Regions from separate parts of the Paenibacillus sp. FSL L8-0641 genome, predicted to be linked through region 2. Evidence: a T-box and tRNA genes for the amino acid it is inferred to sense, from the RefSeq annotation. Region 2 holds a T-box; the other holds one or more tRNA genes.

Region 1 (10,849 bases), 3.1 Mb from region 2:
ACCGGGTGATCTACCCCTGTCCAGGGTGAAGGTGCGGTAACACGCACTGGAGGCCCGAACCCACGCATGTTGAAAAATGCGGGGATGAGGTGGGGGTAGCGGAGAAATTCCAATCGAACCCGGAGATAGCTGGTTCTCCCCGAAATAGCTTTAGGGCTAGCCTCGGAAAGAAGAATCGTGGAGGTAGAGCACTGATTGGGTGCGGGGCCCGCAAGGGTTACCAAGCTCAGTCAAACTCCGAATGCCATAGATTTAGTTCCGGGAGTCAGACAGTGAGTGCTAAGATCCATTGTCGAAAGGGAAACAGCCCAGACCATCAGCTAAGGTCCCCAAGTGTGTGTTAAGTGGGAAAGGATGTGGAGTTGCACAGACAACCAGGATGTTGGCTTAGAAGCAGCCACCATTGAAAGAGTGCGTAATAGCTCACTGGTCGAGTGACTCTGCGCCGAAAATGTAACGGGGCTAAACACACCACCGAAGCTATGGCTTGATGCTTGCATCAGGGGTAGGGGAGCGTTGAATGCGGGTTGAAGGTGTACCGTAAGGAGCGCTGGACTGCATTCAAGTGAGAATGCCGGTATGAGTAACGAAAAGATCTGTGAGAATCAGATCCGCCGAAAGCCTAAGGGTTCCTGAGGAAGGTTCGTCCGCTCAGGGTAAGTCGGGACCTAAGGCGAGGCCGATAGGCGTAGTCGAAGGACAACAGGTCGAAATTCCTGTACCACCGTAATCCGTTATGAGCGATGGGGTGACGCAGTAGGGTAGTGACGCGGACTGATGGATGTCCGTCTAAGCAGTGAGGCTGATGTGTAGGCAAATCCGCACATCGTAAGGCTGGGCTGTGATGGGGAGCGAAAATTGTAGTAGCGAAGGTCATGATCTCAGACTGCCAAGAAAAGCCTCTAGCCAGGAGAAGGTGCCCGTACCGCAAACCGACACAGGTAGGCGAGAAGAGAATTCTAAGGCGCGCGGAAGAACTCTCGTTAAGGAACTCGGCAAAATGACCCCGTAACTTCGGGAGAAGGGGTGCCTCGGTAGGGTGAATAGCCCGAGGGGGCCGCAGTGAAAAGGCCCAAGCGACTGTTTAGCAAAAACACAGGTCTGTGCGAAGCCGCAAGGCGAAGTATACGGGCTGACGCCTGCCCGGTGCTGGAAGGTTAAGGGGAGTGGTAAGCTCGCAAGAGCGAAGCTATGAACCGAAGCCCCAGTAAACGGCGGCCGTAACTATAACGGTCCTAAGGTAGCGAAATTCCTTGTCAGGTAAATTCTGACCCGCACGAATGGCGTAACGACTTGGGCGCTGTCTCAACGAGAGATCCGGTGAAATTTTAATACCTGTGAAGATGCAGGTTACCCGCGACAAGACGGAAAGACCCCATGGAGCTTTACTGCAGCTTGATATTGAATTTGGGTACGATCTGTACAGGATAGGTGGGAGCCGTCGAACTTTGAGCGCCAGCTTGAAGGGAGGCATCCTTGGGATACCACCCTGATCGTATCTAGGTTCTAACTTGGTACCGTAAACCGGTGCGAGGACAGTGTCAGGTGGGCAGTTTGACTGGGGCGGTCGCCTCCTAAAGAGTAACGGAGGCGCCCCAAGGTTCCCTCAGAATGGTTGGAAATCATTCGAAGAGTGCAAAGGCAGAAGGGAGCTTGACTGCGAGACCTACAAGTCGAGCAGGGACGAAAGTCGGGCTTAGTGATCCGGTGGTACCGCATGGAAGGGCCATCGCTCAACGGATAAAAGCTACCCTGGGGATAACAGGCTTATCTCCCCCAAGAGTCCACATCGACGGGGAGGTTTGGCACCTCGATGTCGGCTCATCGCATCCTGGGGCTGAAGTAGGTCCCAAGGGTTGGGCTGTTCGCCCATTAAAGCGGTACGCGAGCTGGGTTCAGAACGTCGTGAGACAGTTCGGTCCCTATCTGTCGTGGGCGTAGGAAATTTGAGAGGAGCTGTCCTTAGTACGAGAGGACCGGGATGGACGTACCGCTGGTGTACCAGTTGTTCCGCCAGGAGCACCGCTGGGTAGCTATGTACGGAAGGGATAAGCGCTGAAAGCATCTAAGCGTGAAGCCCCCCTCAAGATGAGATTTCCCAGTATGTAAGACCCCTTGAAGACGACGAGGTAGATAGGTTGGGGGTGGAAGTGCAGTAATGCATGGAGCTGACCAATACTAATCGGTCGAGGGCTTATCCTAAAGATAAAACGCAAATGAGTTTCGGATCCAGTTTTCAGGGTGTAACCTTGAAGGTATGTAGAAATACATACGAAATACGCATTGAAATTCATTCACACAGCTGTGATGAACCGAGTTTCAATACGGAAGAATTTGCGTAGCAAATTCATGTTTGGTGGCGATAGCGGAGGGGTTCCACACGTACCCATCCCGAACACGACCGTTAAGCCCTCCAGCGCCGATGGTACTTGGACCGCAGGGTCCTGGGAGAGTAGGACGTCGCCAAGCGATATCCTTTAGAGGATGATAAATTTTTACATGTTAGGGCCTTTAGCTCAGCTGGTTAGAGCGCACCCCTGATAAGGGTGAGGTCGGTGGTTCGAGTCCACTAAGGCCCACCACTTCTAGAATAACAAAAAGATTGGGGCCATAGCTCAGCTGGGAGAGCGCCTGCCTTGCACGCAGGAGGTCAGCGGTTCGATCCCGCTTGGCTCCACCAATATTCCCTGATAGCTCAGTTGGTAGAGCACTCGACTGTTAATCGAGTTGTCACAGGTTCGAGTCCTGTTCGGGGAGCCATATTTTGAATATTTCTGACTTTTATATATTAAGGTGGCGGCGTAGCTCAGCTGGCTAGAGCGTACGGTTCATACCCGTGAGGTCGGGGGTTCGATCCCCTCTGCCGCTACTCGGAGAGATACCCAAGTGGCTATAAGGGGACCCTCTGCTAAGGGGTTAGACTGCGAAAGTGGTGCGAGGGTTCGAATCCCTCTCTCTCCGCCATAAATTTATTGAGACCAGAACTTATTTTGTAAGGCCCGTTGGTCAAGGGGTTAAGACACCTCCCTTTCACGGAGGTAACAGGGGTTCGAATCCCCTACGGGTCATAACATGGAGGCTTAGCTCAGCTGGGAGAGCATCTGCCTTACAAGCAGAGGGTCGGGGGTTCGATCCCCTCAGCCTCCACCATAAGAAAATTTGAGAAATGCTTTTTAATGTCGCGGGGTGGAGCAGTTCGGTAGCTCGTCGGGCTCATAACCCGAAGGTCGTAGGTTCAAATCCTGCCCCCGCAATTAATTTCCTATTGGAAATGCCTCTGGAACTGTGGTGTAGAGGCCTAACATGCCTGCCTGTCACGCAGGAGATCGCGGGTTCGAATCCCGTCAGTTCCGCCATTTTAGCTTCATATATAATTGGCATATATAGTGCGGATTATATGATGTAGTAATAAAATTTAATATGGCTCGGTAGCTCAGTCGGTAGAGCAGAGGACTGAAAATCCTCGTGTCGGCGGTTCGATTCCGTCCCGAGCCACCTTTCAAGTGGGAAATGAGTAATGTGCCGGTGTAGCTCAACTGGTAGAGCAACTGACTTGTAATCAGTAGGTTGGGGGTTCAAGTCCTCTCGCCGGCACCATTTTGGAGGATTAGCGAAGTGGCCAAACGCATCAGACTGTAAATCTGCTCCCTTACGGGTTCGGTGGTTCGAATCCATCATCCTCCACCAGTCTTTTCATAATCATATGGCGGTCGTGGCGAAGTGGTTAACGCACCGGACTGTGACTCCGGCATTCGTGGGTTCAAGCCCCATCGGCCGCCCTTTATTCTTAATTTATTGGGGATTAGCCAAGCGGTAAGGCAACGGACTTTGACTCCGTCATGCATAGGTTCAAATCCTATATCCCCAGCCATTAAGAGCCATTAGCTCAGTTGGTAGAGCACCTGACTTTTAATCAGGGTGTCGAAGGTTCGAGTCCTTCATGGCTCACCATTTATAATTATTTTGCGGTCGTGGCGGAATTGGCAGACGCGCACGGTTCAGGTCCGTGTGGGCTAACCCCCCGTGGAGGTTCGAGTCCTCTCGACCGCACCATATTTTGCGGACGTGGCTCAGCGGTAGAGCATCGCCTTGCCAAGGCGAGGGTCGCGGGTTCGATTCCCGTCGTCCGCTCCATTATCCATACGGCGCCATAGCCAAGTGGTAAGGCAAAGCTCTGCAAAAGCTTCATTCCCCAGTTCAAATCTGGGTGGCGCCTTGACTGCTCATTATGGAATTTAATATGCGCCCTTAGCTCAGCTGGATAGAGCGTTTGACTACGAATCAAAAGGCCGGGAGTTCGAATCTCTCAGGGCGCGCCATTTCTTAAAAAATGTATAATGTCGGGATGTAGCTCAGCTTGGTAGAGCACCTGGTTTGGGACCAGGGGGTCGCATGTTCAAATCGTGTCATCCCGATACTGATTTGCGGGTGTAGTTCAATGGTAGAACTCCAGCCTTCCAAGCTGGTAGCGTGGGTTCGATTCCCATCACCCGCTTTTTGCTATAGCGGATTCTTGTTGCCTCAGTGGTGACACCTTATAAATAAAGAGAGCCTGTCTGGGGACAGAGCTCTCTCTTTTTTTGTATTTATCCTCATGTAATCCACAATGTGTTGATTATCCATAATCTTCGGTATCGGTGTATTCGTTCTGATCATGCAACTGGTATACGCCGATAACCGATCTAGTGGACAGTTTTTACACGGGAATGGTCAGCTGGATGGAGGTTCCCTCGTCTGGAGCAGAGGTTATGCTCATAAATCCCCCTACCCCTCTAGCTCGTTCTTCCATACTGAACAATCCAACTCCCTCTCCTTGGGACTTTCCAGAGAATCCAATGCCTTTATCCCGAATGGTCACTTGTATCATTTCATTTTGATCCTCAACGTCGACATATGCCTCTGCTACATCTGCGTATTTGGCTACATTCGTTAACGCCTCTTGTACAATCCGATAAATTGCAATTTCCTTGCGAATATCAACCCGTTTACGTAGATTGCATTGAAAATGCACCTCAATCCCGTAATGAGAACAGAAGTTTTCAATATAGGTTCTTATGGCTGGGACGACACCCAGATCATCCAGAACTGAGGGACGAAGTTCCCACGCTAGACCACGAACATCTTTGATGATGTCGGTCACCTGCGAACGGAGATTCTCCAGAGTAGCACTAGGTTGTTCGGCAAGTTGGCTATCCAATTGAATAATAAGTGAAAATAAGCTTTGCCCTATCCCATCATGCAGCTCTCTTGAAAAGCGTTTACGTTCTTCTTCCTGTATTTGCATGACTTGTGTCATCATAGACTGAAGTTCAGCTTCTACTCTCTTCAGTTTAGTGACCTCATTGCGGATCGCTAAGTACTGATAGGGTTTACCTTCCTCGTCCATAAACGGAACGATCGTAGTATTCACCCAGTAGTAGCTGTTATCTTTAGCACGATTACGTATTTCTCCTCGCCATACCTCACCTGAACGGATCGTAGTCCACAGGTTTTTCATGAAGGCGGGGGTATGATAGCCTGAATTAATGAGACGATGATCCTGACCGATCAGCTCTTCACGACTGTATTGCGAAATCTCACAGAACTTGTCGTTTACGTACTGAATAATACCTCGATGATCGGTCAAAGCAACGATGGAAGACGTATCTAGGGCAAATTTCAGATTGGATAATTGGTGGAGTGAGTTACGCAGCGCATGAAGAAAAGGGGATTCTGGTATATAAATTTCCAGATCATTCAGCAGTTTATCGGTTGATTCACCAAAGGCATGCTGCAGTAAAGGGTTAGAAGGTTCATTCATAATGGAGTAGCCCCTTTTTTAGTGCGAATTTGACTAGCTCAGGTCGTGTTTTCAAGTTAAGCTTCTCCATAAGATTGCTTTTATGGGACTCTACGGTTTTGACACTAATCACCAGGTGCTCGGCAATTTCCTTGTTGGCATATCCTTTGGCTACCCAGGATAGAATCTCTTTTTCCCGCTCAGACAAGGATTCATAGGGTCCGGCTATGCCTTCCTGTTTGATTTTGTCCAGATATTCACTCATCAGTCGTTTGGTTGCATTCGGGTACAAATAGGCACTACCTTCGGCCACAGACTGGATGGCAGCGAGTAACTCCTCGTGAGGTGCGCTTTTTAAAATATATCCGGATGCTCCAGCTTGAATGGCTCGGAACAGATATTCTTCATCGTCATGCATCGTTAAAATAAGGACTTCTGTATCGGGCAGCTGTTTTTTTAATTCAGTGGTTGCTGTGAGACCATCTTTTCCAGGTGGCATGCTAAAATCCATGAGCACAACATGAGGTTGTAGCTCCACTGCCTTGCGGATTGCCTCATCCCCGTCTGCTGCATCTCCTACTACCTTAATACCGTTTTTGCCGTCCAATAGGGCCATGAGGCCAGAACGTACGACAACGTGATCATCCACTACTAGTATACGAATCAATTTGTCATCCCCTCGAACGGTAAAAAACCGTACGTTTTGTCATAATCATAGCAAATTTTAGGGATTTCAATCAACAAAGATAGTTAGGGACAGCTATATCAAGTATCTGATGAGGATCATTATCTATAGAAACATTGTTGAGCTATGGAGTGAGAGGGTAAGCACATAGTTGGCTAAGGCGTTGAGCTACTTGAGTAGCCTCGGCTATATCAGACTCTGTGAACATCCTCACATCACGATTACCAAGAAGCAGCACACCGTTGGGCAGATCCCCTGTGCTGGAAAAGGGAATGGCAACAGCAGAGTGAAGCTGCTCGGCCAGCATTAGTGCACATTCCTGACGCAGACGTATACTACCTGATAACAAAGCACTTACAGTTACGGTACGCCCCAAGCGAACAGCCATACCGGCAATACCATGGCCAATCTTAAAAGAAATAAGGCGATAGCGATTGCTTCGGCTACCAGAGGCGTAATACCAATGCAACTTACCACCTGACTTGGACATAAATGCAAGGGCAGTGAGATCACCATAAATAGTATCTCTCAACTGGTTCAGTTCTTTTCGCATTTCATCCGTTATTTGTAGCATAGAAGACACATCCTTTTTCATAACCAAACTATATCTCTAGTTCATTGTAGTTTCGACAGTTGCAAAAGTAGATCGGGGAACCCCCTGATCTATAGGCGCAGGAAACACTGACTTTTCATCTGGTCGGATAAGGAGTAGGGAAATGGTCGATAAATGGGGCGTTAGCTTACTTCAGAAGTGATATTTATCACAGCAAATCAGGGAGTAGGAAGGTATAAAATCAGGTGTTCTCCCGATAACAACCCAGGCGTTAAAACATTATGATATAGATATCAGGTAAACACGAGGAGGACGCTAACATGCAAGCCACTTGTATGGAACGGTTTGGGGACGAAGCGGAACGCACGGGAATTCAGATTTATTTGACAGATGAGCATTTTGATCTGCTAAAAGATATTATGTCCTGGAAGAAGGTAAAGGCAGGCGTTATGCTTTTCCGAGAGGGCGATGATGCAGAGCAGCTTTATTATATACATTCAGGTCATGTCAAACTTCGTAAATCGACAGAAGATGGTAAAGAACTGATTCTGACCATTCAGCATCAAGGCGACTTAATTGGGGAATTTAGCGGGATAGATGGAGAAGAGTATAGTTGCACTGCGGAAACAGCTGATGTGTGTGAGTTAGGCGTCGTGCTTGTTAAGGATCTGGAGTCGCTCTTGTCCAAAAATGGGGAAATGGCACTTCAGTTCATCCAGTGGATGGCGATGAAGCAACGCATTATGCAATCGCGTTTTCGGGACTTACTGTTGTATGGTAAAACTGGAGCGTTAGCGTCTACATTGATCCGTGCTAGCAATACATGTGGCGTGGCTGTGAAGGATGGCATTTTACTAAATATGAAGCTAAGTCACTCCGAATTAGGTGAGATGATTGGAGCGACGCGCGAGAGTGTGAACCGGATGCTGAGCGCGCTGAAAGAGCAGGGAACCCTAGATACAAGGGATGGAAAGATTGTCATTCACGATCTCAAGGTATTACGTGGCATGTGCTGCTGTCCTTCGTACGGCCAATGTGCCCATGAAATTTGTCGCCTCTAATATATGAATACCATTAGGCGGGGTCCAAGAGACTTCGCCTTGCCGCAGGTCTTATAGCAATCTAGCACATGGGGTACGAACAACATAGATTACCAAATAACTAATTAACGTCGTATAGCGGCTAATTAGCAATAAAGTATATATATTAAATGGAACTGAATGCATGACATTTTATGCACCAACCGTTTTGAAGTAACAGTGGAGCTAATTCTAATAATGGTTGAATAAAAGGAGGAAGAAATCCCATATTTTAAAAAAAAGGATATTTTTACAAGTTGCTTTCTCTGGCCGAAAATGATATATTATTTAAGCTGACAACAAAACAGCAGTTTCAAAAGCGAAAAGCTTGGGTGAAATGATTTTTAAAAAAAAGAAAAATAGCCCTTGCATTTTTGAAACGAACATGATATGATCTTATAGCTGCTGAAAAACGCAGCGAAAGAGAAATGTTTGATCTTTGAAAACTGAACAACGAGTGAGTAAAACGATTTTGTTCGCAAAATCAAACAAGAGATATTTTTTATCTCGTCAGTTTCAAAATGAGCTTATCGCTCTTTCTATAAACCAGCTTCGGTTGGTCTTTAATGGAGAGTTTGATCCTGGCTCAGGACGAACGCTGGCGGCGTGCCTAATACATGCAAGTCGAGCGGGGTTATGTAGAAGCTTGCTTCTACATAACCTAGCGGCGGACGGGTGAGTAACACGTAGGCAACCTGCCCACAAGACAGGGATAACTACCGGAAACGGTAGCTAATACCCGATACATCCTTTTCCTGCATGGGAGAGGGAGGAAAGACGGAGCAATCTGTCACTTGTGGATGGGCCTGCGGCGCATTAGCTAGTTGGTGGGGTAAAGGCCTACCAAGGCGACGATGCGTAGCCGACCTGAGAGGGTGATCGGCCACACTGGGACTGAGACACGGCCCAGACTCCTACGGGAGGCAGCAGTAGGGAATCTTCCGCAATGGGCGAAAGCCTGACGGAGCAACGCCGCGTGAGTGATGAAGGTTTTCGGATCGTAAAGCTCTGTTGCCAGGGAAGAACGTCTTGTAGAGTAACTGCTACAAGAGTGACGGTACCTGAGAAGAAAGCCCCGGCTAACTACGTGCCAGCAGCCGCGGTAATACGTAGGGGGCAAGCGTTGTCCGGAATTATTGGGCGTAAAGCGCGCGCAGGCGGCTCTTTAAGTCTGGTGTTTAATCCCGAGGCTCAACTTCGGGTCGCACTGGAAACTGGGGAGCTTGAGTGCAGAAGAGGAGAGTGGAATTCCACGTGTAGCGGTGAAATGCGTAGAGATGTGGAGGAACACCAGTGGCGAAGGCGACTCTCTGGGCTGTAACTGACGCTGAGGCGCGAAAGCGTGGGGAGCAAACAGGATTAGATACCCTGGTAGTCCACGCCGTAAACGATGAATGCTAGGTGTTAGGGGTTTCGATACCCTTGGTGCCGAAGTTAACACATTAAGCATTCCGCCTGGGGAGTACGGTCGCAAGACTGAAACTCAAAGGAATTGACGGGGACCCGCACAAGCAGTGGAGTATGTGGTTTAATTCGAAGCAACGCGAAGAACCTTACCAGGTCTTGACATCCCTCTGACCGCTGTAGAGATATGGCTTTCCTTCGGGACAGAGGAGACAGGTGGTGCATGGTTGTCGTCAGCTCGTGTCGTGAGATGTTGGGTTAAGTCCCGCAACGAGCGCAACCCTTATGCTTAGTTGCCAGCAGGTCAAGCTGGGCACTCTAAGCAGACTGCCGGTGACAAACCGGAGGAAGGTGGGGATGACGTCAAATCATCATGCCCCTTATGACCTGGGCTACACACGTACTACAATGGCCGGTACAACGGGAAGCGAAGCCGCGAGGTGGAGCCAATCCTAGAAAAGCCGGTCTCAGTTCGGATTGTAGGCTGCAACTCGCCTACATGAAGTCGGAATTGCTAGTAATCGCGGATCAGCATGCCGCGGTGAATACGTTCCCGGGTCTTGTACACACCGCCCGTCACACCACGAGAGTTTACAACACCCGAAGTCGGTGGGGTAACCCGCAAGGGAGCCAGCCGCCGAAGGTGGGGTAGATGATTGGGGTGAAGTCGTAACAAGGTAGCCGTATCGGAAGGTGCGGCTGGATCACCTCCTTTCTATGGAGAATCGTTTCCTGCGATGGAAACATTCAAATATGAAGCGTAAGCTTCAAAACTCAGGTTTAGGCCTGTTACTCACTCGTTGCTCAGTTTTGAGAGTTCAAACTCTCAAGCTTCGACGAATACTTCATTCACACATTCGTGTGGAACCGAAATATTCATCGGGTTTCGCTTCGATGAAGCGAATTGCACCTTGAAAACTGGATACCGAAACGAAATTGCGTTTTAGAATATTCCTTTAAGCTGATCTTGTGTAAACAAGTGAAATAAAGGTAGCTGCCTTGAATTTCATTCACACGTAAGTGTTGAACCGAAATTCAAAGCAAATCGTATTTACGATGTAAATACTAGGTTAAGCTACAAAGAGCACACGGAGGATGCCTAGGCGCCAGGAGCCGACGAAGGACGTGGCGAACAACGATAAGGCCTCGGGGAGCTGTAAGCAAGCTTTGATCCGGGGATGTCCGAATGGGGAAACCCGGCTGTCTTCATCGACAGTCACTTTCTGCTGAATACATAGGCAGAATAGAGGCAGACCAGGGGAACTGAAACATCTAAGTACCCTGAGGAAGAGAAAACAATAGTGATTCCGTCAGTAGCGGCGAGCGAACGCGGATTAGCCCAAACCAAG
Region 2 (10,849 bases):
TGAGTGAACATTTTACAGAATCAGGATGATGGAGCATAACACAAAATGATGTTTGAAGGCGACAAGAAATATCCAATGGTGAAATGCACGGAGCACAGCAGGAATTGCACTATTTTCAAAAGGGGGAGAATGATATGCGGGAACAGATGAAATTGAAGATGAAAATTAGGCTAGCGTTGCAACTGCAATATTATCGTATTTTATTTTTACTTGGGCTGAAAAGTGAAGAAATTTATTATATTGGCGGCAGCGAGGCGCTCCCCCCACCGCTGACGAGAGACGAAGAAGAATATTTGCTGGGAAAACTTTCTTCTGGAGATGCGGCAGTACGGTCGATGCTAATCGAAAGAAATTTGCGGTTAGTCGTATATATTGCCCGCAAATTTGAGAATACGGGCATCAACATTGAAGATCTCGTATCCATCGGTGCTATTGGACTAATCAAAGCGGTTAACACTTTTGATCCGGAGAAGAAAATCAAACTTGCCACCTATGCGTCCCGATGCATTGAGAATGAGATTTTGATGTATTTGCGTCGCAATAGTAAAACAAGAACGGAAGTTTCTTTTGATGAGCCTCTGAATATTGATTGGGACGGTAACGAGTTGTTGCTTTCCGATGTGATGGGGACGGAAAATGATACCATTTACCGTAATATTGAAGAGCAGGTAGACCGTAAATTATTGCATAAAGCACTGGATAAGTTGACGGATCGAGAGCGTTTGATTATGGAGCTGCGCTTCGGCTTACAAGACGGAGAAGAGAAGACACAGAAGGATGTTGCTGACCTGTTGGGTATCTCGCAATCGTATATTTCGCGTCTGGAAAAACGAATAATAAAGCGCTTACGAAAAGAATTTAATAAAATGGTATAATGCATGGGTATATCCGGAAGCGATGGAAACGGCGAATAAAAAAATGCCCTCAGGAGATAATGTACATTAATGTTGCTCCTTGGGAGGTAAGACACGATGACCCGAAACAAAGTGGAAATTTGCGGTGTGGATACCGCCAAACTGCCGGTATTAACCAATGCAGAAATGCGCGAGTTGTTCACATCACTTCAGCAAAATAATGAACGATCAGCCAGAGAAAAATTGGTCAACGGCAATCTCCGACTCGTCCTGAGTGTGATTCAACGATTTAACAATCGGGGAGAGTTTGTGGACGATTTGTTTCAGGTAGGATGTATCGGCCTAATGAAGGCGATTGATAATTTTGACCTTTCGCAAAACGTAAAGTTCTCCACTTACGCGGTGCCGATGATTATCGGAGAGATCCGCCGTTATTTGCGGGATAACAATCCGATCCGAGTATCCCGTTCGTTACGGGATATTGCATATAAGGCGCTTCAGGTGCGGGACAGTCTGACGAATCTGAACTCGCGGGAACCCACGATTTTTGAAATTTCAGAGGCACTGAATGTGCCTAAAGAAGATGTTGTGTTCGCGTTGGATGCAATTCAGGATCCGGTTTCGCTGTTCGAGCCGATATATCACGACGGGGGCGACCCAATCTATGTGATGGATCAGATCAGTGATGACAGAAATAAAGACGTCTCATGGATTGAGGAAATCGCTCTGCGGGAAGCGATGCATCGCCTGGGCCAGCGTGAAAAGATGATATTGTCTATGCGTTTTTATGAAGGAAAGACGCAAATGGAGGTTGCCGACGAAATCGGTATCTCTCAAGCCCAGGTTTCAAGATTAGAGAAGTCGGCTATTCAGCAAATGCAAAAACATGTAAAGTCCTAATGAAATGAATGCTTGAATGATTCAGCGATAAAAACGATCCTATCCGGATCGTTTTTGCGTTTACAGGACATTTTTTGGGCTCTTTCGCTCATATAGTGAATTAAAGGATGTGATGCGTGTGAGTGCACCGGAAACGTCAGTAAGAGCCATGAAAATTTCCGAGTTTCAAACCAAGGATGTCATTAACATTGTAGATGGGCGACGTCTGGGACAAATCAGTGATCTGGAGATTGACGTACGACAAGGGAAAATTGAAGCTATTGTGGTTCCGGGCAGCAGTCGATTCATGGGCTGGTTTGGAGGGGGAAGCGAATTGGTTATTCCGTGGCGCAACATTGTGAAAATTGGTTCGGATGTTGTGCTTGTTCGATTGGAGGGATTGCATGATCCACCGGATGAAAGGGAGGAAAAGCCGTATATCGAACGTCAGGAGCGGAATGACCGACGGGTCTTTTGAACAAGAGGGACACGTAATTTAGTATGTTGTGAAGACACAGCGGCGGCTTTTTGGTACACTGGGCAGTAGAGGTGAGAATGAATGGAACCATTTGTAATGAATACCGAGGCTACGGGGGCTATGCCAATGCAAGATGGCGGACGTCCCGTACCGGAGTTGTTATATATTCAATCCTGGGAACGACAGGTTCAGGGATTAACAGCGGGTTTTACAGGTCGTCATGGAGGTGTCAGTGAGGTTCCCTACGCTAGTCTGAACTGTGCGTTTCATGTAGGGGATGACCCCGAGAAAGTCATTCGTAACCGGCGGCTCATTGCAGAGCAACTTGGTTTTGCTGCTGAAGCATGGACGTGCGGTGAGCAGGTTCATGGTCATCATGTTGCTGTGGTCAAGGCTACTGACCGCGGGCGGGGCTTTATAGATCGTGCATCCGCTTTTCAGGACACAGATGGACTGTTGACGAATGTACCTGGCATTTTGCTGACGTCTTTTTATGCAGACTGTGTACCCTTATATTTTTGTGATCCAGTGCGCCGTGTGATTGGGTTGGCGCATGCAGGCTGGAAGGGAACCGTTGCGGAAATCGCATTGAAAATGGTACAGACCATGCAAAACGAATATGGATCTCAGCCGTCTGATATACTAGCAGCTATTGGTCCTTCCATTGGTTCTGAATCCTATGAGGTGGATGAGCAGGTGATGAACCGAATTCGGGTTTTGGAGCATGATTGCCCGGGTAATGATAAATGGGAAGGTTGTGTTTACTTCCCCTTAGCCGACGGTAAAACACTACTTGACTTGAAACAATGCAATCGACACATTATGATGAAAGCAGGAATATTGCCGAGCCATATCGAATGTACTACCTTATGCACGAGTAGCCGTAGCGATTTGTTTTTTTCATATCGCAAAGAAGGCGGCGTCACAGGAAGAATGGCGAGTTGGATTGGTCTGGAAGAGAGGTGAGTCCTCCCGTGTCTTTGGAGGAACGAATTAAAGAAGTGAATGCCCGTGTAGAAGCGGCATGTGCCCGAAGCGGACGTTCGCGTGATGAAGTAAATGTGATCGCTGTCACGAAATATGTTTCGGCGGCGACAATGACATCGGTATTGGATAGCGACTTAGAGCATGTGGGCGAAAATCGCTGGCAGGATGCTGCGGATAAATGGAGTAAGCTGGGTGACCAGGGAACGTGGCATTTTATTGGTCATCTCCAAACGAATAAGGTTAAAGATGTAATTGGAAAATTTAAATTTATACATTCGCTTGACCGCTTATCACTCGCTCAGGAATTGGATAAGAAGGCAGCTGCTCTGGGACTGCGAGTTAAAGCTTTTGTGCAAGTCAATATTTCTGGGGAAATGTCCAAATATGGCTTGTCCTCTGAGGCGGTTGTCCCCTTTTTGGAACAAATTCGCGAGCTGAAACATGTGGACGTGATTGGCTTGATGACGATGGCTCCTCATGAGGAAGACCCGGAAAAAACTCGGCCTGTATTTCGGGGATTGCGTGAATTACGGGATAGGTTAAATGGACAAGCCTTGACCAGAGAACCCATCGTTCACTTGTCTATGGGGATGTCCAATGATTTTGAAGTGGCGGTTGAAGAAGGAGCGACCTGGTTGCGGCTTGGTTCCGTACTGGTCGGACGAGAGGAGGATTTCCATTGGGCGTAATGAATAAGTTCATGAACTTTCTGGGGCTTCAGGAAGAAGAGGAAGTTATAGAGCGAGAGGTTATGAATACGCCGGAAGATCAAGAAATTGAAACCCCAAGCTTTGATAAACGTAAGAACCAGAAGGGCACTAATGTTGTCAGCATCCATTCACAGAAAAATGTGAAAGTTGTCCTGTATGAGCCGCGTTCTTATGATGAAGCACAGGAAATTGCCGACCATATCCGTTCCCATCGCACCGTCGTTGTCAATTTGCAACGAATTCGCAAGGATCAGGCGCTACGCATTATTGATTTTTTGAGTGGTACTGTGTATGCACTGGGTGGTGGTATTTCCAAGGTCGGGAACAATATTTTTCTGTGTACACCAGATACGGTTGAGATTCAAGGCTCTATTACGGAAATACTGGCTGACACTGAACAAGAACTTAACAGAATGAGGTGAACTTTTCTTGATCGAGGTAATTTACTGGCTATTTCAGATTTATTCGTACATGATCATTGCATATGTTCTGCTGTCATGGCTTCCTAATGCTAGAGAGAGTGTGATTGGTGATTTACTAGCCAAGTTTGTGGAGCCGTATTTGTCTCCTTTTCGCAGGTTTATACCGCCAATCTTCGGGATGATTGATATTTCACCTATCGTTGCGCTGATTGCTCTGCGTTTTGCGTCGTACGGTTTGATTTCTTTAATTGGTAAGCTCGTCTAGGAGGAGTTATGCGAACTGAGATTTATGAGCATTTTCACCCGGATGAACGGGATTATGTGGATCGTGCTTCCGAATGGATCAGTCATGCGGGGGCTTATCATGAGCAGAAGCTGACTGATTTTTTGGACCCGCGCCAACAGTACATATTGGAGACACTTGCTTCGAAGGAAGACAAGGTCACGATTAGGGTAGATGGCGGATACATGGCTTCGGAACGAAAGCGGGCGCTGATTGCGCCCGATTATTCGTATTTGGACGGTGAGGAGATGGGGATTCAGGTCCTTTCCATCACATCTGACGATCTTAAAATAGGTACCCTTGAGCACGGTGATTATCTAGGTGCCCTACTGGGACTTGGAATCAAACGTGGGAAAATTGGAGATATTCATGTACTGGATGATGGGTGTCATGTATTGGTAGCTTCAGAGATCGGTGATTTTATGACGATGCATTTGCAGCAGGTACACCGTGTTCATGTATGGACAGAACTGTTGCCTGTAGCGAGTCTGCGAACGAAGGAAGTTGCATTAGAGACGCTAGACCTGACGGTCGCTTCTTTGCGTCTGGACGGTATTGCCAGCGATGTGTACAAGCTAAGCCGCAGTAAAATATTAACACCAATTCGGGCGGGACGGTGCAGGGTAAATTGGAAGGTGGAGGAGAATCCATCCACTCCACTTAAAGCTGGAGACGTTATTTCCATGCAGGGTTTTGGGCGTTTCAAAGTGCTTGAAACAGACGGGATGACAAAAAAGGGAAGATTCCGTGTCAAAATTGGTAAGTTTGTATAGCTGTAGGCAGGAATCACGAGCTTTCTGTCGAAAGAATTAAGCTATAGCGAAGAACTGGAACGATTTTGCTCTGTACAGTATTCACAAAACGGGGTATGATGACCGATAGATGATAGTGAGCGTCGTGACGCGGAAAATGTATTTTTTGTCAATCTTATAGGAGGTGGACGGCATGCCATTAACGCCATTGGATATACATAACAAGGAATTTGCCCGCCGGCTTCGCGGTTATGATGAGGATCAGGTTAATGAATTTTTGGATCAGGTGATCAAAGATTACGAGGGCGTTATTCGTGAAAATAAAGAACTGAGCACCGAGTTGTTGAACGTACAGGAGAAGCTCGATCATTTCGCGACCATTGAGGATACGCTGAGTAAGACGATTATCGTAGCGCAGGAAGCCGCAGATGAAGTTCGTAACAACGCCAAGAAAGAATCCCAACTGATCGTGAAGGAAGCGGAAAAAAATGCGGATCGTATTGTGAACGAAGCATTGTCCAAATCCCGCAAGATCGCGTTGGAGGTTGAAGAGCTGAAGAAGCAGGCATCGATTTACCGAGCACGGTTTCGTACACTGGTGGAAGCACAGCTTGACTTGTTAAGCCAAGACGGCTGGGAAGCTCTTGAAAACCGGGAACGCGAAGTACTGGAGCGCGAGCGTGAGATGAAAGAAATTTACTAATTTCATTTCTGACAAGCTTTTATTAGACGTTGTTAGGGTTGACTTTTCACTTTAAACAGGCTATAACTGTAAATACTATACTGAATTCAATGATTATCCGTCCGTCGGCTGATGGTTGTTATTCAAGGTAACGATGTTGCTGTTTAATATTCGATGAATTTAACATGTTTAATTCGTTGATGGGAACGAGTACGTCATGATTTGTCCCTCAGAGAGTTGGCCTTCCGGTGCAAGCCAACGTTCAGAACATGACCGAAGATCCTCCCGGAGAAGTGAGCTGAAGCGCTTAAGATGTATGGCGTGTGTAAGCAATCACCGTTTGCCATGCGTTATAATGGCGCCCTGCTGTAGTTGAGTGGGGCTCAGAGAGCCGTGATGAGACTGTATTTTTAGAATGGTCTATTTTTACGGAATCAGGGTGGTAACGCGAGCACAGTCTCGTCCCTTTACAGGGATGGGGCTTTTTTTGTTGCTTTTTTTAGGAAATGCTAGGGAAATCAATGATGAGCAGAGAGGGAGTATGACAGTATGAACAGAGTGGATGTTAAAGAAAAAGCACGGTCCCGTGACCTGCGCATCCTGAGCAAATGGAAGCAGGAGGACACATTCCGTAAATCCATTACAAATCGTGAAGGAAAGCCAAATTTTGTGTTCTATGAGGGCCCACCAACAGCTAACGGTAAACCGCATATCGGTCACGTGCTGGGCCGTGTAATTAAGGATTTTGTGGGCCGCTATCAGACAATGAAGGGATACCGCGTCGTACGTAAGGCAGGCTGGGACACGCATGGCTTGCCGGTAGAATTAGGTGTACAGAAGCAACTGGGGATCTCCCATAAACCTGAAATTGAAGAATACGGCGTTGAAAAGTTTATAAAAAAATGTAAGGCGAGCGTGTTTGAGTACGAGCAACAATGGCGTGATCTAACCGAAGCGATCGGATACTGGACAGACCTCGATAACCCGTACATTACATTGGATAATAACTATATCGAGAGCGTATGGAACATTTTGGCGACCATTCATGAAAAAGATCTGCTGTATCGTGGTCATCGTGTGAGTCCGTATTGTCCGGATTGTCAGACAACGCTAAGTTCTCATGAAGTAGCGCAGGGCTACAAAGATGTAAAGGATCTGAGTGCCACGGCCAAGTTCAAGTTGCATAGTAGTGGTGAATATGTACTGGCTTGGACGACAACACCTTGGACCTTGCCGAGTCACGTGGCGCTCGCCGTCAACCCTGAACTGGAATATGCACGTGTGAAGCAGGAAGACGGTGTATACATCGTTGCTAAAAATCTGGTTGAAGACGTAATTAAAGGCGAGCATGAAGTGATTGGCACGCTATCTGGTTCAGAACTGGTTGGCCAAACCTATACCCCGCCATTTACGTATTTTCAGGTTGAGAAGGGTAATCAGATTCTGGGTGCGAAGTTCGTAACAGATTCCAGCGGTACAGGTATCGTTCATATGGCTCCAGCGCATGGTGAAGATGATTACCGGGTATGTCGTGAAAATGGTGTTGAGTTCATCAACGTGGTGGATCTTCAAGGTAACTATGTAGAGGAAATCACTGATTTTGCAGGTCGTTTTGTGAAAGACTGTGATGTAGATATTGTAAAAATGCTGTCCGAAAAAGGCCTGCTGTACAGCAAGGAAAAATACGAGCATAGCTATCCGTTCTGCTGGCGTTGCGATACTCCATTATTGTACTATGCTATGGACAGTTGGTTTATCAAAACAACTGCGATCAAGGATCAACTGATTGCCAACAACAGCGAAGTCGAATGGTATCCGGGTCATGTACGTGAAGGACGTTTTGGCAAGTTTTTGGAGGAACTGGTGGATTGGAACATCAGTCGTGATCGCTATTGGGGTACACCGCTAAACATCTGGGTTTGTGAGGAAACTGGAGAACAGTTTGCTCCGCATAGTATTGCTGAATTGAGGGAACGTGCGATTGGCGACGTACCAGCGGACATCGAGCTGCACAAACCATATGTAGATGATATTAAGGTTCGTAGCCAATGCGGTAAATACGAAATGACTCGTACACCGGAAGTGATCGACGTATGGTTTGATAGCGGCTCCATGCCGTTTGCACAGCATCATTATCCTTTTGAAAATAATGAAACGTTCGAGCAACAATTTCCGGCAGATATGATCTGTGAAGGGATTGACCAGACTCGTGGCTGGTTCTATAGCTTGCTTGCGGTTTCGACTATGCTGACTGGCAAAGCTCCTTATAAAGCTGTCATGGCGACAGGCCATGTACTGGATGAGCAAGGGCAGAAAATGTCCAAATCAAAGGGTAATGTTATTGATCCGTGGGAAGTGATTGACGAGTATGGTACAGATGCTTTCCGCTGGGCATTGTTGTCCGATAGTGCACCATGGAATAGCAAACGTTTTTCCAAAGGAATCGTAGGTGAGGCTAAATCGAAGCTGGTAGATACGCTTGTGAATACACATGCTTTTCTGACCTTATATGCGGATATCGACGGATTTGATCCGGCACAGCACCCGTTCAAACCATCGGCTCATAAGTTGGATCGCTGGATTTTGTCCCGTCTGAACAGCCTGATTTTGGTAGTGGACAAAGCGCTGGCTGTAAATGACTTCCTGAACTCATCCAAAGCAATTGAGTCGTTTGTGGATGAGCTGAGCAACTGGTATATCCGTCGTTCACGCGACCGATTCTGGGGCAATGGTCTTACAGAAGATAAGCTGGATGCATACCGTACACTGACTGAAGTGCTGTTAACGACTGCCAAACTGCTTGCGCCGTTTACACCACTGCTTGCAGAGGATATTTACCTCAACCTGAGTAACGGGGAAAGTGTTCATCTGGATGATTATCCGACTGCCAATGAATCCTTGATCGATCTGGAATTGGAACGAGATATGGAAACGGCACGTCGTGTCGTTGAATTGGCGCGTAACGTCCGCAACGAAACGGGTTTGAAAACGCGTCAACCGTTGTCTGAGTTGATTCTATCCATGGATCAAGATTTTGAACTGAGTGGCTATGAGGAGATCATCAAAGATGAGATTAACGTGAAGCATATTCATGTTGAGACGGACGATAGCGGCTTTGTAGATTTTACACTGAAACTGAATTTGAAAGTAGCAGGCAAGAAATACGGCAAAAATGTCGGTTTCCTACAAAACTTTTTCAAAGGAATGTCTGCTGAGGATACCCGTACTGTTGTAGAACAGGGAATGTTAAATGTCGCTTCTCCAGAAGGTGAAGAGCTGCAAGTTACAGCTGAAGAATTGCTGGTAGAGAAAAAAGCGAAAGAAGGCTTCGCTTCTGCTTCCGGTTATGGCTTAACGGTAGCGTTGAACACGGACATTACACCGGAGCTGGAGCAAGAGGGCTGGGTACGTGAAGTGGTTCGTGCGGTACAGGATTACCGTAAAAAACTGGATCTGCCGATTGAAAAGTATGTGGCATTGACGTTGGATGTAGATAACGAGCTGCGCCAGGCCATCGCAAGCTTCGACACTGTGTTGCGTGAGAACGTATTGGTTACGACTGTGACATTTGGTCAAGCCGAACCGGCAGAACATGTGGAAGTGAACGGTAAAACCATCGGCGTTCATATTGGGGAATAATTACAAGCCCCTTGTCCCATAATACAATAACAGGCAGCATATAAAAACGAGCCTAAGCATCGGAAACGGGTTTCACCGTTACGTGCTTCGGCTCGTTTGCTGCGTTCAGGGCAGCCATGGGAAAAGGGGGATTGTGCATATGACGGCACGATCAAGGCGTAGACAGGGAAGGAGTCTCCGAGGAGGGAACGGAGAAGGGGCTGCCATAGCCACAGATAAAAGCAAAATAGGTAATCAGACAGAGCGATTAAGTCGTGTTGAAAAGCTGGTACGTACGGTGTCAGAGCAGATGGAACGGACACGTATTGCAGATTACGCTTTGCTGCTAAATAAGCCTTGGCGATTACTCTGGTTAAATCTAATATCCGGTGTTTCCCGGGGAATCGGCATCGCGCTAGGTTTTACTTTTTTTGCCGCTACCATTATTTATGTGCTGCAAGTGCTCGGTGCGCTAAATTTACCGATTATCGGTGATTATATCGCTGATATTGTACGGATCGTACAACGACAGCTGGAGCTTACTACCTATTAGGCAGCGATCTCCACTTTGAAGTTCACGATTCGTCTTCGTGCGTATCCGGCTCCAGTAGACCTTCGCCCTCGCCATCTTCGATATAACGCTGATAAATGGAACTGCGAATAACGGATACATTTTGTCCATAAATGTCAGTAGCAACAAAGCTTTCGTATGGTTCTACGAAGCCCATATTATCATCGCCTGCTTCAATTTCCATATCATCATAACTGTGGATTTCTCCGCTTTCGGCCATGGCTGGGGTGTTAGAGGTACCCCAATTTTCGACGATCTGCCAGGCATCTTCACCGTCAAAGCCGTTTTGATCATCACGCTCATCCAGACTCGTTCTGCCGAACGAGGGAGCGAGAAATTCTTCCTCCACTGGGCGGCGGTTAGACACTTCTGTTTCGGGACTGTACTCTTTGCAGTAAATGGTATAGGGAACAGCCAGTAGCCGTTCATAGGGAATAGGTTTACCGCTGGCGGCGCAAATGCCGTAGGTCCCCTTGTCCATTGCCATCAAGGCTGATTTGATACGTTCCAATTGAAACTCATCATGCTCCAATAAGGAAATATCTTTGGCTCGCTCGTAGGTTTCGGTAGCCAGATCGCCTGGATGGTTATCAATGGGAGAAAGCTCACCGGT

What was found. The T-box of region 2 lies ahead of ileS (isoleucine--tRNA ligase). A T-box ahead of a tRNA ligase gene usually reads a tRNA of that ligase, here a tRNA-Ile.
Region 1: it encodes a tRNA-Ile, which carries the amino acid that the T-box ahead of ileS (isoleucine--tRNA ligase) is inferred to sense. The anticodon was not compared.

The regions. Positions count from the first base shown of each region.
Region 1 covers NZ_JBBOUW010000001.1:445,421-456,269, forward strand. The annotation lists rRNA gene MKY16_RS01890 (23S ribosomal RNA) at 1-2,202, shown strand, start outside; rRNA gene rrf (5S ribosomal RNA) at 2,353-2,469, shown strand; tRNA gene MKY16_RS01900 (tRNA-Ile) at 2,506-2,582, shown strand; tRNA gene MKY16_RS01905 (tRNA-Ala) at 2,605-2,680, shown strand; tRNA gene MKY16_RS01910 (tRNA-Asn) at 2,685-2,760, shown strand; tRNA gene MKY16_RS01915 (tRNA-Met) at 2,796-2,869, shown strand; tRNA gene MKY16_RS01920 (tRNA-Ser) at 2,873-2,964, shown strand; tRNA gene MKY16_RS01925 (tRNA-Glu) at 2,997-3,068, shown strand; tRNA gene MKY16_RS01930 (tRNA-Val) at 3,075-3,150, shown strand; tRNA gene MKY16_RS01935 (tRNA-Met) at 3,181-3,254, shown strand; tRNA gene MKY16_RS01940 (tRNA-Asp) at 3,280-3,356, shown strand; tRNA gene MKY16_RS01945 (tRNA-Phe) at 3,423-3,495, shown strand; tRNA gene MKY16_RS01950 (tRNA-Thr) at 3,522-3,597, shown strand; tRNA gene MKY16_RS01955 (tRNA-Tyr) at 3,602-3,687, shown strand; tRNA gene MKY16_RS01960 (tRNA-His) at 3,707-3,779, shown strand; tRNA gene MKY16_RS01965 (tRNA-Gln) at 3,797-3,871, shown strand; tRNA gene MKY16_RS01970 (tRNA-Lys) at 3,876-3,951, shown strand; tRNA gene MKY16_RS01975 (tRNA-Leu) at 3,966-4,053, shown strand; tRNA gene MKY16_RS01980 (tRNA-Gly) at 4,060-4,134, shown strand; tRNA gene MKY16_RS01985 (tRNA-Cys) at 4,145-4,216, shown strand; tRNA gene MKY16_RS01990 (tRNA-Arg) at 4,243-4,319, shown strand; tRNA gene MKY16_RS01995 (tRNA-Pro) at 4,342-4,415, shown strand; tRNA gene MKY16_RS02000 (tRNA-Gly) at 4,425-4,495, shown strand; gene MKY16_RS02005 (PAS domain-containing sensor histidine kinase) at 4,697-5,800, opposite strand; gene MKY16_RS02010 (response regulator) at 5,793-6,446, opposite strand; gene MKY16_RS02015 (GAF domain-containing protein) at 6,589-7,038, opposite strand; gene MKY16_RS02020 (Crp/Fnr family transcriptional regulator) at 7,338-8,078, shown strand; rRNA gene MKY16_RS02025 (16S ribosomal RNA) at 8,660-10,215, shown strand; rRNA gene MKY16_RS02030 (23S ribosomal RNA) at 10,569-10,849, shown strand, end outside.
Region 2 covers NZ_JBBOUW010000001.1:3,497,148-3,507,996, reverse strand. The annotation lists gene spoIIGA (sigma-E processing peptidase SpoIIGA) at 1-29, shown strand, start outside; gene sigE (RNA polymerase sporulation sigma factor SigE) at 135-875, shown strand; gene sigG (RNA polymerase sporulation sigma factor SigG) at 972-1,754, shown strand; gene MKY16_RS15850 (YlmC/YmxH family sporulation protein) at 1,867-2,211, shown strand; gene pgeF (peptidoglycan editing factor PgeF) at 2,293-3,177, shown strand; gene MKY16_RS15840 (YggS family pyridoxal phosphate-dependent enzyme) at 3,186-3,887, shown strand; gene MKY16_RS15835 (cell division protein SepF) at 3,878-4,330, shown strand; gene MKY16_RS15830 (YggT family protein) at 4,338-4,595, shown strand; gene MKY16_RS15825 (YlmH family RNA-binding protein) at 4,604-5,386, shown strand; gene MKY16_RS15820 (DivIVA domain-containing protein) at 5,559-6,068, shown strand; T-box leader at 6,236-6,517, shown strand; gene ileS (isoleucine--tRNA ligase) at 6,597-9,686, shown strand; gene MKY16_RS15810 (DUF5665 domain-containing protein) at 9,826-10,218, shown strand; gene MKY16_RS15805 (TraR/DksA C4-type zinc finger protein) at 10,241-10,849, opposite strand, start outside.